Regions from separate parts of the Bradyrhizobium sp. CFUWI genome, predicted to be linked through region 1. Evidence: predicted binding sites of a transcription regulator. Region 1 holds the regulator's gene; each other region holds the start of a gene.
The links. Region 1 encodes PhoB, which activates phosphate uptake and scavenging genes when phosphate is short. Its sites were predicted from a motif close to TGTCATNNANCTGTCAT; they were not measured.

Region 1 (2,946 bases):
CATGACGGCCACTTGATGTTGCGGACGGTGTGAGGCGTGCTTTGCGCAACGCACCATTGACCGGCCCGGAAAACGAAACGTGCCGCCTTTTAAGGGCGGCACGCGCGACCATCTTAGGCCTGGTGAAACGGGTGTCAATGCCGCCCGGAAAGCCCCGCGAAACGCTGAATCCGTAGTCTTGCGGTGCCGATTTTGCGGGTTTTTCACCACGGAACATGTGGACGCGAGTCGGCGGACTCTTGCGCGGGAGTCACGCCATATTGTAGCGTTTGGACTGTCAGATACGACATCTCGTGCAGCAGTTCTGATCCCTTAAGTCCTCATGTACCGGCGTAAACGTTCGGGCGTCTTGAGCGCGCCCGGCGAGCCTTAAGGGATTCTGGCGGCACGGGTTTTTGAAGGCTTAGACAATCGTTGCGAGGGCCCCAGGATGGCAGCCGCGCAGCGAGGGAAAGGGTGCAATGACGGTTTTGACCTGGTCCGACGATCGCGTCGAGCAGCTGAAAAAGCTCTGGGAGGCCGGACTTTCGGCCAGCCAGATCGCAGCAGAGCTCGGCAATGTGACCCGCAATGCCGTGATCGGCAAAGTGCACAGGCTCGGCCTGTCCGGCCGCGCCAAGAGCCCTTCGTCGGCCGCGCCCCGGCCGCGCAAGGCGCGTCCCGCCCAGCACATGATGCGGGTGACCCGCCCCATCGCGCGCGGCAACACCGCGCTGGCGCAGGCCTTCGAGGTCGAGATCGAAGCCGAACCCGTCACCTACGACAACGTGGTGCCGATGAGCCAGCGGCTGTCGCTGCTCGAATTGAACGAGGCGACCTGCCACTGGCCGGTCGGCGATCCCTCGAGCCCGGATTTCTTCTTCTGCGGCGGCAAGGCGCTGTCCGGCCTGCCCTATTGCGCCCAGCACTCGCGCGTGGCGTATCAGCCGGCGGCCGATCGCCGCCGCGCACCGGCGAAGCCCACGCGGTGAGCTCGCGGAATTAACTGATCGCCTAGACTGCAGCCGTCACACGATGACGGCTCCAATGACTCGGTGTCATCCCCGCGAACGCGGGGATCCATAACCACAGGGCGCAATTGTTGCGCGAGATGGTGACTCCGAGTCTTCGCCAAACCACGTCCTGTGGTGATGGGTCCCGGATCTGCGCTGACGCTTGTCCGGGACGACACGGAGAGTGCAGCTACAGCCGCTACACCCAACGCCTGCTAACCCGACGCCTGCTCCGCCTTGGCGAAGCGATCGTCCAGTGCGTAGCCGGCGCCGCGGACGGTGCGGATCGGATCCTGCTCGCGGCCGAGATTGAGCAGCTTGCGCAGGCGGCCGATATGGACGTCGACGGTGCGCTCGTCGATGTAGATGTCGCGGCCCCAGACGCTGTCGAGCAGCTGCTCACGCGAGAACACCCGGCCGGGATGCTCCAGGAAGAACTCCAGCAGGCGATATTCGGTCGGGCCGAGATCGATCGGGCGGCCCGAGCGCGCGACGCGGCGCTTGTCACGGTCGAGCTCGATGTCGCCATAGGCGAGCACGGTGGCGAGCCGCTCGGGACTGGCGCGGCGCAAGAGGCCCTTCACGCGCGCCAGCAGCTCCGGCACCGAGAACGGCTTGACGATGTAATCGTCGGCGCCGGTCGCAAGACCCCGCACCCGCTCGCTCTCCTCGCCGCGCGCGGTGAGCATGATGATGGGCAGCTGCTTGGTCTCGGGCCGGGTGCGCAGGCGCCGGCACAGCTCGATGCCGGAGAGGCCCGGCAGCATCCAATCGAGCACGATCAGATCGGGAATGTGCTCCTTGAGGCGGGTGTCGGCGTCGTCGCCGCGCATCACCGTCTCGACGTCATAGCCGTCGCCTTCGAGGTTGTAACGCAGCAGCTCGGTGAGAGCTTCCTCGTCCTCAACCACCATAATGCGTGCGCCCATGGTGTCGTCGCTCCTTAGGTATTCGGGATCGTCGTGGCGAAGTTCGTCATGTCGCCCTTCGGCCGCTTGTCGGTGATCGCCTGGCCCTCGATCATGTAAAACACGGTCTCGGCGATGTTGGTGGCGTGGTCGCCGATGCGCTCGATGTTCTTGGCGCAGAACATCAGATGGATGCAGAACGAGATGTTGCGCGGATCCTCCATCATGTAGGTGAGGAGCTCGCGGAACAACGAGGTGCAGATCGCGTCGACTTCCTCGTCGCCCTTCCACACCGCCATCGCCGCCGGCAGATCGTGCGCGGCATAGGCGTCGAGCACCGACTTGACCTGCTGCTGCACCAGGTCGGTCATGTGCTCCAGGCCGCGGAACAGCTTGAGCGGATGGAAGTCGGTCTCCAGCGCGGCGACGCGCTTGCCCATGTTCTTGGCGAGGTCGCCGATGCGCTCGAGATCGGTCGCAACCCGCATGGCGCCGACGATCTCGCGCAGGTCCACCGCCATCGGCTGGCGGCGGGCGATGGTGAGCACGGCGCGCTCCTCGATGCGCTTCTGCAGCGCGTCGAGATCGGCGTCGATGGCGACGACGCGCTGGCCGAGCGCGACGTCGCGGCGGATCAGCGCATCGACGGAATCGACGATCATGCGCTCGGCGATCCCGCCCATCTCGGCGACCAGGCGGGTGAGCTCCTGGAGGTCGGTGTCGAAGGCCTTTGCGGTATGTTCAGTACCCATATTGCGTCTCCTCAGCCGAACCGGCCGGTGATGTAGTCCTGCGTCCGCCGGTCGGTCGGCGACGTGAAGATCTTGCTGGTGTCGTCGAACTCGATCAGCTCGCCGAGATACATGAAGGCGGTCTTGTCGGAGACGCGCGCCGCCTGCTGCATGTTGTGGGTGACGATCGCGATCGTGTAGTTCTCGGACAATTCCTGGATCAGCTCCTCGACCTTGGCGGTCGAGATCGGGTCGAGCGCCGAGCAGGGCTCGTCGAACAGGATCACCTCGGGCCGCACCGCGACGGTGCGGGCG
Region 2 (2,946 bases), on a different contig from region 1:
GTCACGCGTTCGACCAGGCGGTCGAATTCCTCGCCCGACAGTCCAGTGCGCTCCACCATGCGGTTGCGCTTGCGCGGCTTGGCCATGTCGGCGACCGTGCCGTCCATGTGGTCGTTGAAGGCGAACAGGTCGACGCGGCCTTCCATGAGCCATTGCGCGATCTCGGCTTCGGCCTCGAGATTGTAAGTCTCGTGCCGCAGATGGAAGCGGGTGTCGGCGGCGAATTGCGGACGCTGCCGTTCGATCGCCTCCATCAGGCCGCGCGCATTGTCGGCGCTGCGCAAGCCCGGCTCCCAGGAGCAGGTGGTGGCGTGGAACACCGTGGTGATGCCGTTGCTGATGACCTGGCGGTCGCTGTCGGCGAGCGCGACGTCGATCGGGAAGTCGACACCGGCACGCGGCATCATCTGCCGCTCGAACGCATCGCCATGAAGATCGACAATGCCGGGCAGCACCAGCAGGTCGCGGGCATCGATCGCCAGCCGCGCCCGGCCGCGCGAAGCGTCCATCGCAGTGATGTCCTGCCCGGACACCGCCAATGACGTTTCGACGAGTTCGGCGCCGATCAGGGTCCGGCCGCCTTCAAGGAAGATGTCTGTCACGCGACCGCGCTTCGTTCACTGGGAGGATTGGCGAGAGATCTCGCTCGTGCTTCATATACCGCAAGAAAATCTTCAATCCCGAGCTTGCGGAAATCGGGCAGGGCCTCGCGCAACTTGTCGTGATCCCAGTCCCACCAGGCCAGCCGCGCAAGCCGCCCGGCAATCTCCTCGGAGAACCGTCGCCGCACGATTCGGGCCGGATTGCCGGCGACGATGGTGTAGGCCGGCACGTCCCTGGTGACGATGGCGCCGGCCGCGATCACCGCGCCGGTGCCGATGTTGCGGCCCGGCAGCACGATCGCGCCGTGGCCGATCCAGACGTCGTGGCCGATATGGACGTGATGCTGGCGCCGCCAGTCGAAGAACTCGGTATCGTCGCTCTCGCCTTCGAAGTAAGCGCTGGAGCGATAGGTGAAATGCGCCTGCGTCGCGCGGTGCATCGGATGATTGCCGGGGTTGATGCGCGTCATCGCCGCGATCGAGCAGAATTTTCCGATCGTACTGTAGGTGATCTGCGAATCGTTCACGACATAGGAGTAATCGCCCATCGCCACTTCATGCAGGATGGTGCGCGCGCCGACCTCGGTATAGGCGCCGAGCCTGACCTCATGCAGCTTGGCCGATGGATCGATGGTCGGCTGAACTGAAAGAGCTTTGGCGGCCATGTCGAGTCCGAAGTCTGGGGGCGGGCGTATCTCTTCGAGCGGCTTGATGACGATGTCATGACATCATGATGACAGGGGATGAGCTGTGCAGGATCGCCGCACCGCAATGTCCCTGTCACACAAGTGTTAAGCGCCGGCGTTAGCGATTGGCTCCAGTTAATCTGGAGCCCTGCATGCTGGTGGTGGAAGGTCTGACGTGTCGCTTCGGCGCGAAAGCCGCGGTGGACGGTGCCTCGTTTCAAATTTCCCCCGGCGGCTTCGTCGGTGTGATCGGACGGTCCGGCGCCGGCAAATCGACCTTGCTGCGGAGCATCAACCGCCTGGTGACCCCGACCGAGGGACGCATCCTGTTCGACGGGATCGACGTCACTGCGCTGCGCGGCAAGGAGCTGCGGCAATGGCGGGCGCGCTCGGCGATGATCTTCCAGCAGTTCAACCTGGTCGGCCGGCTCGATGTCCTCACCAACGTCCTGATGGGACGGCTTGCGACGATGCCGGCCTGGCGCTCGCTGTCGCAAGTGTGGCCGGAGCAGGACAAGGCGCTGGCGATGTCGGCGCTCGAACAGTTCGACATCGCTTCGCTCGCCGCGCAGCGCGCCGACCAGCTCTCCGGCGGTCAGCAGCAGCGCGTCGCGATCGCGCGCGCATTGGTGCAGCAGCCCGACATCATCCTCGCCGACGAGCCGATCGCTTCGCTGGACCCGCGCAACACCAAGATCGTGATGGATGCGCTTTTGCGCATCAACAAGCATTTCGGCATCACGGTGCTCTGCAACCTGCATTCGCTCGATCTCGCCCGCAGCTATTGCGATCGCCTGATCGGCATGGCGCAGGGCCGCGTGGTGTTCGACGGCGCGCCGGCCGCGCTGACCGATCACGTCGCACGCGAGCTCTACGATCTCGAAGCCGCCGATGTCATGGGCGCCATGCCTGCGCCGGTGCCTGCGGGCGTCCCCGCGCTCGGAACGGCCGCGGCCGCCTGAGCGAAATCTGTTTCGTTGCAAGTCTTCGTTGCAAGTCTTTGCGTCAACCGACCCCAACCGATGAAGAGGGTATCATGATTACTCGCAGACTGGTCCTTGCCGGCGCCGCCGCGCTCGCGTTCACGACTTCAGCCCTGGCCGCCGACTGGAAAGCGAAATATCCCGAGCTGACCTTCGCGGTCGTGCCGGCCGAGAACGCCTCCGGCGTCACCGAGCGCTGGGCGCCGTTCATGAGCTATCTCTCCAAGGAGCTGGGCGTGAAGGTGACGCTGCGCATCGCCAATGACTACGCCGCCGTGATCGAAGGCCAGCGCGCCGGCAACATCCACATTGCCAGCTACGGCTCGGCTGCGTTCGCCCGCGCCCGCCTGACCGGCGTCAAGTCCGAGGCCTTCGCCAACGACGTCAACGCCGACGGCTCGACCGGCTATTATTCTGTGTTCTTCGTCAAGGCGAGCAGCCCCTACAAGACCCTCGATCAGCTCAAGGGCAAGAACCTTGGCCTGGTCGATCCGAACTCGACCTCCGGCAACAACGTGCCGCGCTTCGAGCTCGACAAGATGGGCATCCACGATGCCGACACCTATTTCAGCAAGGTCGTCTTCACCGGCAGCCACGAGAACGCGATGCTGGCGTTGTCGCAAGGAACGGTCGACGTCGCCGCCAACCAGTGGACCAGCGACGACGATTCCACGC
Region 3 (2,946 bases), 380 kb from region 1:
CTTCGGCCTCGATATCGACCTCGCGGTCTCGCTGCCGGGCCTCGCCCGCGCCGAGGCCGAAGCGCTGGTCGCGAAGGCGCACCAGGTGTGCCCCTATTCCAACGCCACCCGCGGCAATGTCGACGTTCGCCTGACGGTCGTCTGATCGAACGGCGGATTGGCTGGCCCGGGATCCCCCTCGGGCCGGCCGCTTCCGTTAGAATCCGCATTTGCCACGCCGCGGGATTGACGCAACGGCGGGCGCATGCGGCCCTACGCCGGGAGCCATTGCTGCTCCCTGCAAACCTCGCTAGGCCTGTGATCAAACGTCGATACAGGGGAAGCGAAGGCATGAGTTCTGAAGCCGCCACAGGTGCCATGAGCGGACTGCGCGTCATCGATCTCACGCGCGTGCTCGGCGGCCCGTATTGCACCCAGATCCTCGCCGACCATGGCGCCGACGTGATCAAGGTCGAGCCGCCCGCCGGCGACGAGGTGCGTGAATGGGGCCCTCCCTTCCACGAGGAGGACGCGGCCTATTTCGTCGGCATCAACCGCAACAAGCGCTCGATCGGCCTCGACCTCGCCTCCGAGGGCGGCCGCGTCGTGCTGCTCAAGATGCTGGAGACCGCCGACGTCCTGATCGAGAATTTCAAGCCGGGCACGCTGGAGAAATGGGGCATCGGCAACGACGTCCTCAGCAAGAAATTCCCGCGCCTCGTGCATTGCCGGATCTGCGGCTTCGGTGCCGACGGTCCGCGCGGCGGCAATCCCGGCTACGACGCCATTATCCAGGCCATGACCGGCATGATCGCCGCGACCGGCTCGCCCGAGAGCGGGCCGATGCGGATCGGCGTGCCCTTGGTCGACATCACCACCGGACTCTATGCGGCGATCGGCATCCTGATGGCGCTATCGGAGCGGCAGCGTTCGGGCCAGGGCCAGTTCCTGGAGACGACGCTGTACGAGACGGGCCTTGCCATCATGCATCCGCACACCGCGAATTATTTCATGCATGGCAAGCCGCCGTCGCTCACCGGCAACGAGCACCCCAACCTCGTGCCTTACGCGATCTTCCCGACGAAGACCGACAACATCTTCATCGGCGTCGGCAATGACGGCACCTTCCGCAAGCTCTGCAAGGAGATCGGCAAGCCGGAGCTCGGCACCGATCCGCGCTTTGCCCGCAACAAGGACCGCATCGCCAATCGCGAGGCGTTGCGCGTCGAGCTCGCCGCCGTGTTCAGCCAGCACGAAGCCGAGCCGCTGTGCAATCGCCTGCTCGCCGCGGGCCTGCCCGCAGGGCCCGTGCAGAAGATCGACCAGGCGCTGACCAACCCGCACACGATCGCGCGCGGCGATATCATCGAGAAGGACTGGTACAAGGGCGTCGCCTCGCCGATCCGGCTCGATCGCTCAAAGCCGAGCCTGCGCCGGCTGCCGCCGAAATTCAGCCAGCACGCCGCGGAAGTGCTCGGCGAGTTCGGCTACTCCAAGGCCGAGATCGACGCGATGGTCGAAAACGGCACGGTCTGCGGCCCCGAGCGCAAGCGCTGAGATAAGACCGGGATCGAGCGTCGCCGCAGGTGCGCTCCCTCCCCCGCTTGCGGGGGAGGGCTGGGGAGAGGGTGCCTCCGCGACGGGACAATCCCCCAGAGGATAGACCCTCACCCGCGCCTTCGGCGCGACCTCTCCCGCAGGCGGGAGAGGTGTTCGAGCCCGCGGCTGGTCGCCAAGCTCACATCAACCGATGCCGCACTGCGGCGCGACCACTCGCGTGCAGCGCGGCGTCTTCGCCTATTTGACGGCTTCCCTTCTCCAGCGCTTGCCGCTTTCGTATCGGCCGCTTACACAGTCATGTGAACGTCATATGGCGCTGCTAGCGCAAGCGCCTCTTCATTGACGGGCAAGGGAGGTTTTCTTGATGGCTCTTCGACACTTTGGCGCAGCTGCCGCATTTGCACTCACGATTGGCATGACGGCGTCGCCGGCTTTGGCCGTGACTGAAATCCAGTGGTGGCACGCGATGACCGGCGCCAACAACGACGTCATCGTCAAGCTCGCGAGCGACTTCAACGCCTCGCAGACCGACTACAAGGTGGTCCCGACCTACAAGGGCAACTACCCCGATACGATGAATGCGGGCATCGCGGCGTTCCGCGCCGGCAACGCCCCGCACATCATGCAGGTGTTCGAAGTCGGCACCGCGACCATGATGGCCGCGACCGGCGCCGTGAAACCCGTCTACAAGCTGATGGCCGACGCCGGCGAGAAGTTCGATCCGAAGAACTATCTGTCCGCGATCACGGGCTATTACTCGACGTCGAAGGGCGAGATGCTGTCGTTCCCCTTCAACTCGTCGTCGACCGTCATGTGGGTCAACCTCGACGAGCTGAAGAAGGCCAATGTCGAGATCCCGAAGACCTGGCCCGAAGTGTTCGCCGCGGCCAAGAAGCTGCATGACAACGGTCATGCGACCTGCGGCTTCTCCAACTCGTGGGTGACATGGGTCAATCTCGAGCAGCTTTCGGCCTGGCACAACGTGCCGCTCTCGACCAAGGCCAACGGCCTCGACGGCTTCGACACCGTGCTCACGTTCAACGGCCCGCTCCAGGTCAAGCACCTCGAGAAGCTGGTCGAGCTGCAGAAGGACAAGACCTACGACTACGCCGGCCGCACCAACACCGGCGAAGGCCGCTTCACCTCCGGCGAATGCCCGCTCTACCTGACCTCGTCGGCGTTCTTCGGCAACGTCAAGGCGCAGGCCAAGTTCAACTTCACCGCGGTGCCGATGCCGTATTATCCTGACGTCAAGGACGCGCCGCAGAACTCGATCATCGGCGGCGCCTCGCTCTGGGTGATGGGCGGCAAGTCCGCCGACGAATACAAGGGCGTGGCGAAGTTCCTGTCCTTCCTCTCCGACACCGATCGCCAGGTCTACATCCACAAGGCCTCGGGCTATCTGCC
Region 4 (2,946 bases), on a different contig from region 1:
GATGTGGCCTGCGCCATGCGACAGGGCCTCGGCGCGCCGCAACGCGGCCGTCGAACTCTGGCATTCTTCCGCTGCACCTGCGACAGGCGAGCCGTCGGCATCGATCAAGAAGGGCATTGCAACGTAATAGGTCACGTCCGACATGGCGTTGCTCCAAAGTTGAACTCAGGCGGCGCTGCTCTTGCTCCGCATCTTGCTGTGCGAGGTTTCGGGGATGCAGCCGGCGGAGATTGCCGCCTGCAATTCCTCCAGTTCGGCCTCCAGATATTCGTTGGCCATGATCAGCGCCTTGATCGTGCTGCGCAGATTGCCGTCGCACATCGCGATGGCCTGGTCGCAGGCCTGTTCATAGTGGCTGTTGTCGAGAAGGGCGGCTGTCGACATCTGCGTTTCCTCGGGCGTTCCTGGGGGCGTTGGGCACCCCAATGTTCTTATTTTGTTCTTTTCGAGTCAAGCGGATTCGATACCAGGTGGGCTTGTCGCGCAGTCTGTGGATCAGGCGATGATGTCGGGCGTGATCTGGTCTTCGATGAACGCGATGCGGTCGCGCAACAACAGCTTGCGTTTCTTCAGCCGCTGCAACCGCAACAGGTCGGGGGCGGGCGATTGATGCAATGCATCGATCGCCGCATCGAGATCTCGGTGTTCCTGCTGCAACCGGGTGAGCTCGGCTTCGAGCTCACGCTCGTCTTCATTGGTCATGTCTGCGGTGGCCGAAAACCGATAGGCGTGAGACTAAGGCTGTGGATGCCCTGTGGAAATTATCGTCCTTGCGCGGCGTGATCGCAAGCGATCTGCGCTCCTTGCTCGCCGATCTCCCGCAACATATTTCTGCGGGGGCGCCGAGCGACCGTGCAAGCGCATTGATATCACGGATTTTTCCGGCGCGGTTCCTTTACTCACGCTTCGTTACATATGAATTTTCAAAAATGAAGCTGCAATGACGGATACCCATCGACAGAACGAATCGGTGATGTAGACTTCGTTGTCCGGATCGAATCCTGAGGTTCAACCCTACCGAGGAGGTTTCGAATGACAATTCAGGCACATCTCGTTGAATTGGAACGGAAGCACAAACTTCTCGAAAACGAATTGCACGACGCTCTCGTGCACCTTTCAACAGACGACCTGCAAATTGTTGAGTTGAAGCGCCGGAAGTTGATGGTCAAGGACCAGATCGAGCGTCTGAAGCACGGCGACACGCTCCACTAGTAACCCCCATAACAGCGTAGAGTTGATCGTACCTTCCTTATGCAGGGATGAGAGTTATTGCGCTCGTCCCTGCTGCAAGGGAAGCATCGCACAACGTGCTTGCGCGATGCTTGGACCTGTCTGCGCTCTAGACCTCTGCGAGCTCGGCGACGTGATCTGCGATCGCGAGCGATGACGTCAGTCCAGGGGACTCGATCCCGAACAAATTCACAAGGCCTGCGACGCCGTGATCGCGCGGACCCTGCATCAGGAAGTCCTGCGTGGCCACCGCGGGCGGTACGATCTTCGGCCGGATGCCTGAATAGCTCGGCATCAACGCGCCGTCGGGCAGCGCCGGCCAATATTTGCGGATCGCCGGATAGAAGCGCTCGGCGCGTGACGGATCGACCTCGTAATCGATCGTCTCGATCCATTCGACGTCAGGCCCGAAGCGCGCCTGGCCGGCCATGTCCAGCGTCAGGTGCACCCCCAAACCGCCGGGTTCGGGCACCGGGTAGATCAGGCGCGAGAACGGCGCCTTGGCATTGCAGCTGAAGTAATTTCCCTTGGCGAGATAGGCCGGCGGAATGCGGTCCAGCGGCATGCCGTCGATATTGCGCGCCACCATCGTCGCCGACAGCCCCGCGGCGTTGACGAGCAGGCTGCATTGCAGCGTCATCGGCGCCGCGCCCCCGGCCTCGATCTCGATGACGCCGCCGGCCGCCTTGGCGCGGATCAGCGGGGTGCGGAACGCGAAGGCCGCGCCGGCTTCCTCGGCTTCGCCGCGCAGCGACAGCATGTAGGCGTGGCTGTCGATGATGCCTGTTGAGGGCGACAGCAGCGCGGCGTCGCAGGCCAGCGCCGGCTCCAGCGCGCGTGCCGCCTCGCCCGCGAGCAGCTGCATGTCGAGCACGCCATTGGCCTCGGCATGCGCCTTGATCGATTGCAGCTTCGCGGTCTCCTGTGGGCTGGTCGCGACGATCAGCTTGCCGCAATTCTTGTGCGGGATGCCGCGCTCGGCACAGTAGCGGTAGAGCGCGTGCTTGCCGGCGACGCACATGCGCGCCATCCAGCTCCCGGCGCGGTAGTAGATGCCGGCATGGATCACCTCACTGTTGCGCGAGGAGGTGATGGTGCCGATCGCCTCGGCCTCCTCGAGCACGATGACCTCGCGCCCGGCCTGCGCCAGCCTTCGGGCCACCGCGAGCCCGACCACGCCGGCTCCGATGACGACGCAATCGACGCTATCCATGGTTGTGCAGCATGTCCGCTGGGAGCGCCGGTGGCGTCAGACCTGGAGCGAATGGCGCGGGGCCGTTTTCCGTTAAGGAAGAATTTATCATGTCAGGCCAATTGCCGTATTTCACGTCACATTTTTCTGTTGCGCTTACAGGCGTTTACCCGATCCAAACCCGTGAAGCCAGACAATCCGACGTTGAAATCGCGGGTGGCTGATGGCTGAGAAGAACTGGCACGAGGGCAGCACGCTTCCGATTGCTGTGCAGGCCGTTGTGTGCCTCGCCGGCACGGTTGCGCCCGCGCGCGCCCTTGCGCTGTCGGACGGCTTTGCCGCGCCGAGCTATCTTGGTCAGCTCGACCCCAACGTGGTCTGGGAAGCCCTGATCGCAGGCATCGTCGTCTGCGCCTTCCTTGCCGCGATATCGCTGTGGATTCATTCCTCGCTGCGCCGGACCAGACGTTTGCAGCTGCGGCGCAACGCCTTCGTCTCCTCCGCCATGAACAATCTCAATCAGG

Region 2: phnC (phosphonate ABC transporter ATP-binding protein) is a predicted target of PhoB. The motif match lies at 1,314-1,330, and genes of this name have one in related genera.
Region 3: ugpB (sn-glycerol-3-phosphate ABC transporter substrate-binding protein UgpB) is a predicted target of PhoB. The motif match lies at 1,833-1,849, and genes of this name have one in related genera.
Region 4: AC066S_RS26175 (YdcH family protein) is a predicted target of PhoB. The motif match lies at 930-946, and genes of this name have one in related genera.

What each region holds. Positions count from the first base shown of each region.
Region 1 is NZ_JBWJZE010000005.1:450,296-453,241, reverse strand. It holds gene AC066S_RS14645 (aspartate aminotransferase family protein) at 1-3, opposite strand, end outside; gene AC066S_RS14640 (GcrA family cell cycle regulator) at 462-971, shown strand; gene phoB (phosphate regulon transcriptional regulator PhoB) at 1,208-1,921, opposite strand; gene phoU (phosphate signaling complex protein PhoU) at 1,936-2,652, opposite strand; gene pstB (phosphate ABC transporter ATP-binding protein PstB) at 2,664-2,946, opposite strand, start outside.
Region 2 is NZ_JBWJZE010000003.1:401,655-404,600, reverse strand. It holds gene AC066S_RS09200 (alpha-D-ribose 1-methylphosphonate 5-triphosphate diphosphatase) at 1-602, opposite strand, end outside; gene AC066S_RS09195 (transferase hexapeptide repeat family protein) at 599-1,267, opposite strand; gene phnC (phosphonate ABC transporter ATP-binding protein) at 1,441-2,250, shown strand; gene phnD (phosphonate ABC transporter substrate-binding protein) at 2,325-2,946, shown strand, end outside.
Region 3 is NZ_JBWJZE010000005.1:68,755-71,700, reverse strand. It holds gene AC066S_RS12980 (organic hydroperoxide resistance protein) at 1-145, shown strand, start outside; gene AC066S_RS12975 (CaiB/BaiF CoA transferase family protein) at 331-1,536, shown strand; gene ugpB (sn-glycerol-3-phosphate ABC transporter substrate-binding protein UgpB) at 1,904-2,946, shown strand, end outside.
Region 4 is NZ_JBWJZE010000013.1:89,307-92,252, reverse strand. It holds gene AC066S_RS26190 (hypothetical protein) at 1-144, opposite strand, end outside; gene AC066S_RS26185 (hypothetical protein) at 166-384, opposite strand; gene AC066S_RS26180 (YdcH family protein) at 496-702, opposite strand; gene AC066S_RS26175 (YdcH family protein) at 1,033-1,212, shown strand; gene AC066S_RS26170 (NAD(P)/FAD-dependent oxidoreductase) at 1,340-2,443, opposite strand; gene AC066S_RS26165 (sensor domain-containing protein) at 2,646-2,946, shown strand, end outside.